DNA from 2 places in the Ochrobactrum sp. PL_is483 genome. Region 1 is predicted to be linked to the other one. Evidence: riboswitches for the same ligand, from Rfam matches in the RefSeq annotation. Region 1 holds a riboswitch; the other holds the start of a gene.

Region 1 (3,207 bases):
ATGAACGGAACCTCGTGGCTGCGGACTTCCAGTACCGCGCGGCTGCCGGTTCCGCCCGCAGCACTATGCCCGAAGCCCGGATCGAAGAAGCCTGCATAATGGACACGGAATTCGCCGACCAGCGGGTCGAACGGCGTCATTTCAGCCGCATAAAGCGGTGGCACATGCACGGCCTCACGCGAAACCAGAATATAGAATTCATCCGGATCAAGCACGAGTTCGCGCGCACCGCGATCATAGATCGGCTCCCAGAAATCAAGGATGTCGTGCGCCGCACGCTTGTCCACATCCACCACAGCCGTATGGTGCTTGCCGCGATAGCCGACCAGCCGGTCAGGACCGCCAGAAAGATCAACCGACAGCGCTATGCCACCGCCGGAGATATTCGGCATTTCCGCAGCGACCAGCGTTTCCGCATCATGGAGCGCGGCAAGTTCGGCCTCATCGAGTTGGGCCCGCCCCTTGCGGAAGCGTATCTGCGACAGGCGCGAACCCGTACGCACCACAATCGGAAACGTGCGTGGGCTGACTTCCAGATAAAGCGGGCCATTATAACCGGCCGGCACCTTGTCGAATTCCTGCGCGCCATCGGCAATGACGCGCGTGAAGATATCCAGACGGCCCGTCGAGCTTTTCGGATTTGCGGATGCGGAAAGATCAGGCGACAGCGCCAAGCCTTCAAGAAGCGGGACGATATAAACGCAGCCCGTTTCAAGAACGGCCCCTGCCGTCAGGTCGATCTCGTGCAGCTTCAACCGCTCCAGCTTATCTATGACCGGCGTGCCAGGGCCCGGCATGAAGGAGGCGCGAACACGATATGCTTTTGCGCCAAGCCTCAGATCCAGGCTCGCAGGCTGTATCTGATCGGCATCGAGAGGGCGTGGAGACGCCAGCAAACCGCTTTCAAACAGCGCGGAAATATCCGCATCCGCCAGAATTCCAGCATCTTTCTGCATCATCAACCCGATACTCCGTAGCCTAAGCACTGCTTGACAAAGACCATTGACCGGTCGCGGCGTCAATGCCAACCCTTAGAGCAGTGGGAAACCGGGTTTTCCGCAGGAATCCGAGTATTTTCGTGGCGCCTCGGATACGCTTTTCCTGAAACGGGACTGTTTCGGCATTGACGGCCTTGCCCAACAGGCATAATGAAAAACTGTTCCGTGGTGATTTGGCCGGCCGGCTTGCAGCCACGTTAAAGAATTCGCTAAAAAAGGCCGCGGTTCGTTACCGGCCTTTTGCGTGTTCGCAAGGCCGGTTTTTTATTGGCCGCCGAGGCATTTCTTCCCGCCCCGGCCGACCAGCTTTTCGACAGGTTGGAAAAATGACGACTGAGAGTACCCGCAAATTTCGCCCCGCAACCGAACTCGTGCATGCCGGATCGTTGCGCTCCGGATTTGCCGAAATGTCGGAAGCAATGTTTCTGACGCAGGGCTTCCTTTATCCCAATGCCGAAGCTGCCGAAGCGCGCTTCAAGGGTGAGGACCCGGGTTTCATCTATTCGCGTTATGCCAACCCGACCACGGACATGTTTGAAAAGCGCATGTGCGCGCTGGAAGGCGCCGAGGAAGCACGCGCCACCGCATCCGGCATGGCGGCAGTGGCCGCGGCCATTCTATGTCAGGTGCAGGCCGGCGATCACGTGATTTCCGCCCGCGCCGTCTTCGGCTCCTGTCGCTACATCGTCGAGACGCTTCTGCCTAAATATGGCGTCGAAATCTCGATCATCGATGGTTCCGACATCGAAAACTGGAAAGCGGCTGTTCGCCCGAACACCAAGGTTATGTTCCTTGAAAGCCCGTCCAATCCGACGCTCGAAATCATCGACATCGCTGCCGTTGCGCAGGTCGCCAATGAAGCGGGCGCCAAGCTCATCGTCGACAATGTTTTCGCAACGCCGCTTTTCCAGAAGCCGCTCGAACTCGGTGCCCACATCGTCGTTTATTCGGCAACCAAACACATCGATGGCCAAGGGCGTTGCCTTGGCGGCGTGGTTCTCTCCGACCGCGAGTGGATTGAAAACACCCTGCAGGATTATTTCCGTCACACGGGTCCGGGCCTCAGCCCCTTCAATGCGTGGATCATGCTGAAGGGCCTTGAAACACTGTCCGTGCGCGTGCGCCAGCAAACGCATTCGGCGGCTGCGGTTGCAGACTTCCTCGCTGGCAAGCCAGGCGTCAAGCGCGTGATCTATCCGGGGCGGGCAGACCATCCACAGGCCGAAATTATCGCCAAGCAGATGACCGGTGGCTCAACCCTCATCGCTCTGGAACTGGAAGGCGGCAAGGAGGCTGCGTTCAAGTTCCAGAACGCCTTGCAGGTCTTCAGCATTTCCAACAATCTGGGTGACGCAAAAAGCCTTATTACGCACCCGGCAACCACGACGCACAAGAACCTTACCGACGAGGCCAAGGCCGAACTTGGTATCTCGGACGGCCTGCTTCGCATATCGCTCGGCCTTGAGGATACGGACGATCTCGTGGAAGACGTGGAAGCAGCGTTGAAGGTAGCTCGCTGAACGCCGGTTCCCAATATTGTGGCTTTTAGGCTGCAAACAGAGACCTAAACGACGCAATTGCCGGAGATTTCGGCAATTGCGTTGTATTTGCTGTCCCACATTGTTGACCTCTCCCGCAACTTTGGCGATAGGAGGGGCGAATAGCGGCGTAAACCGAACTGACGAACCGTTAAATAGACAAGCATCCTTGCGATCCAGATTGCGGGATGTCAGGGCCGATGTGAATGCAGGGCAGTGCGCATGTATAAAGCGGTAACGCGGGGGATCGAAGTTTCGGTCGAACCTTTTTATCTGGAAGACCAGTCCGAGCCGGACGAAAACCGTTATGTCTGGGGCTACCGTATAACGATCGCCAATAATTCCGCTGAAACAGTACAGCTTCGCTCGCGCTACTGGCAAATCACCGATGCAAACGGACGTGTCGAAGAGGTGCGCGGCGCGGGCGTGGTTGGCGAGCAGCCAACACTTGAGCCCGGTGATTCATTTCAATATTCCTCGGGCTGCCCGTTGAGCACCACATCAGGCGTAATGGTGGGACGGTACCAAATGCAGGGCACCGGAGGCGTCATGTTCGAGGTCGATATTCCCGCCTTCTCGCTTGACATGCCGGACCTGCGACGTACATTGAATTGATATTCAACAGGGCGCGCAATCCGGCGCCCGGTGAGAAGATTTTTAAAGGCGTTCGA
Region 2 (3,207 bases), on a different contig from region 1:
GTTTTTTCGATTACTTTTGCGCTCACGGCTCCGCTGGCACTCATCCTCACAACACGGTTCGAGAGGAAAAACATTCTGGTCTCAGCGTTGGGCATTTTCATAGCAAGCAATATCATTGCATGCATCAGCCCCAATTATGCGATCCTGTTTGCCGCGCGGATCGGCATGGCCGCAGCCAGCGCAATCGTTTGCCTGATTGCAACCATGCTCGCCACAGAACTGGTTAGTCCCGCAATGCGCGGACGCGCTATCGGGATTATATTCATGGGCATCAGTGGATCGATGGCGGCTGGCGTTCCGACCGGAATGATCCTCGACGAATGGCTAGGTTGGCGCGCGGTTTTCCTGGGTCTGGCGTTAGCAGCAGCTCTGGTGTTCCTCCTGTCATTACGCGTGTTACCAAAGACTGGACGCAATCCCGGCGGTTTGCCACCTTATATGCCGCACCTGAAATCCTCACGGCTAAGGTCAGCCCAACTGGTTTCTATCTTGATGATCGGCGGACATTTCGTATTGTTCGCCTATCTTTCATCCTACCTTCTGGAAGTGGTCCACATTCCCTCTCACAAGGCCATCTGGGCGATGGTGGCCTTCGGATTAGCCGGAATGACCGGTGGTTATCTCGGTGGCTTGCTTGTCGACAAACTGTCGCCACGGCTGGCTATTGTACTGACACCGCTTCTCTATCTGACGGCGTTGACGGCGATACCGCTTGCAGTCGGCTCGGGCACAATTTTTGGCACAGCGCTGATGGCATGGGCCTGCGTCAGCTGGATGATTTCGCCCGTGGTTCAGAGCTTTCTCATCACGACCGATCCTGCAACAGCCGATGCCGGTGTCGGGATCAATCTGTCAGCCATGCATGTGGGCGTAGCGCTTGGCACCGCGATGGGTGGGCTTGTTTTGCAGCACCTATCTTTCCACGCCCTTCCCTGGTTCGGGTGCATTCTGGTCGCGCTGTCCTTGCTGTGCGCTCTTAACGCTTCCCGATTTTTTCCAGGTCGTAGGGCGTCGATTGATACATCTCGTTAATCCAGTTTCCGAACAGAAGATGCGCGTGGCTCCGCCAGCGATTTTCCGGCTGGCGTGTCGCATCGTCTCCGGGGAAATAATTCGCCGGAACCTTGGTGTCGGGCTGAACCTGAATGTCGCGGAAATACTCATCTGCAAGCGATGTGGTGTCGTACTCCACATGATTGAACATATGCAACGAGCGGTGATGCGGATCGTCCAGCAGACAGAGCCCCGTTTCCGGACTATCGACCAGCACCTTCAGCCCGCTATCAGCCGGAATGTCGCTCTTGCGTACCTCGGTCCAACGTGAAACCGGGATCTTGAAATCGTCCGAGAATCCCCGGAGATACGGCGAAGACGGCGCAAGGTTGCGCTGGCTATAGACGCCAGAGGCCTTGCCCGGCAGTTCATACTTGCCCATGCCGTGGAAATAATGAACGGCGGCCTGCGCTGCCCAGCATATATTCAGCGTCCGGTGCACATGGGTCTGGGTCCAGTCGAAAACACGCTGCATTTCGTCCCAATAGGTAACTTCCTCGAATTCGAGGCGTTCCACCGGAGCACCGGTGATGACAAAACCGTCAAAGCGTTGATCCTGCACATCTTCCCACGGCTGATAGAAGGACAGCATGTGATCGGCAGGCGTGTGGCGCGCCACATGATTGGTGATCCGAACAAGGGTCAACTCCACCTGCAACGGCGTTGCGCCGAGAAGGCGCGCAATCTGCGTCTCGGTGGTGACCTTGTTCGGCATCAGGTTGAGAAGACCGATTTTCAACGGGCGAATATCCTGACGAATGGCATCTGCTTCGCGCATGACCATAACGCCCTCGGCCTGGAGAACACTGGTTGCTGGCAGATCGTCAGGAATTTTAATCGGCATAGTCGCGTCGGTCCCTAGTTTGTAGCGGAGCGGACGCAAGTGGCTTTATCCGTATAATTGCCGGTTTGGCCACATCCTCTCTTTGCGGAGAGTACCACCTTGCCCGGAAAGGCAGGTTGGCGTTGGGCGTCGCCCCAACTCTTGATGTGATGCCACTTCTACTCAATCTCTTTCGGGGTGGCAATAGGGTTTAAGTGCCACCCCGAACTGTTTGAGAAATTTCCTTTTCACGAGCTGACCGGTGCGCGAAATCAGCACTGTCATAGACACACGGAATTTGGAATGAACGGCCTTTAAGTATGTTCGATTGCGGCTTTCAGCTCACTCACACGCCGGGCTGCTGTCCGAAATGATTGTTCTGTCGCAAATCCAAACGTGACAGCGCGAACATCCGTCTCGGGGACAGGTGCACGGCATGAAGCATGTATTTCCGTCACGCCTGTCGCATCTACTATGCGCCTCACGTTCTCGGCCTTAATGCCGCTGCCTGGCATGATGCTGATACGACCGGCGGCCATTCCAGCCAACAGCCGCAGATTATCCAGTCCCTCCTCCGCCGTTTGTGACAGACCGGACGTTAGAATACGTTCGAAACCGAGCGTAATCGCCTGTTCTAGTGCTGTCTTCATATCAGGAACCAGATCAAAGACGCGATGAAGCGTCGTTCCGAGGCCTTGCGCCTCTGCAACCAGCCTCCGCAACATCGCAACATCAAGAGAACCGTCAATCAGCGAAGCGCCAACGACAACACCCGCCAAACCGGCATTTCTTGCGTTGCGGATATCGGACATCATGATGGCTTCGTCTGCTGCCGAAAAGCAGAAACTGCCGGCGCGGGGTCTGACCATTGCGTACACCGGAATTGGTGCCTGCGAAGCAAGTTCCATCAAGGATTGTGAGGGCGTCAAGCCGCCCAGTTCAAGGGCGGAACAGAGCTCGATGCGATCCGCGCCGCCTTCAATTGCCGAATGAAGACCTTCGGCGCTATCCACGCAGACTTCCAGTAACACGCTCACGCCTGATGCCCCAATATTGCTGCTCCCACCAGACCGCCGTCGCTGCCAAATATACCGGGGACGACTATCGGCTGTTCTGTCTTTCGCAGGATTCGGGTCCTCACCGCCTGGTCAATGGCAGAAATCAGCTCTGACGCGGTGGCAAGACCACCACCTACGGGGATGATTGATGTGCCGGTTACATTGACAACAGCGGCCAGCGGATCGGCTACCAGCTGGAGATAGGCGGAGACTGTTCTCGCAGCCTTCTGACAACCGGCGAGCCAATCCTGTAAAATCCTATGGCTGGTTGCA

Evidence for each region. Region 1 has a riboswitch for S-adenosylmethionine ahead of AC0TNJ_RS01020 (O-succinylhomoserine sulfhydrylase). Riboswitches for the same ligand answer to the same signal wherever they lie in the genome.
Region 2: another riboswitch for S-adenosylmethionine. It lies ahead of AC0TNJ_RS19410 (homoserine O-succinyltransferase); the one in region 1 lies ahead of AC0TNJ_RS01020 (O-succinylhomoserine sulfhydrylase).

Annotation. Positions count from the first base shown of each region.
Region 1 covers NZ_JBVPGS010000018.1:52,648-55,854, forward strand. Annotated here, with positions in the region: gene AC0TNJ_RS01015 (2'-deoxycytidine 5'-triphosphate deaminase) at 1-959, opposite strand, end outside; SAM riboswitch at 1,154-1,233, shown strand; gene AC0TNJ_RS01020 (O-succinylhomoserine sulfhydrylase) at 1,325-2,518, shown strand; gene apaG (Co2+/Mg2+ efflux protein ApaG) at 2,759-3,151, shown strand; gene AC0TNJ_RS01030 (glycoside hydrolase) at 3,194-3,207, opposite strand, start outside.
Region 2 covers NZ_JBVPGS010000040.1:266,606-269,812, forward strand. Annotated here, with positions in the region: gene AC0TNJ_RS19405 (MFS transporter) at 1-1,032, shown strand, start outside; gene AC0TNJ_RS19410 (homoserine O-succinyltransferase) at 977-1,897, opposite strand; SAM-I-IV-variant riboswitch at 1,941-2,050, opposite strand; gene AC0TNJ_RS19415 (copper homeostasis protein CutC) at 2,191-2,913, opposite strand; gene AC0TNJ_RS19420 (ROK family protein) at 2,910-3,207, opposite strand, start outside.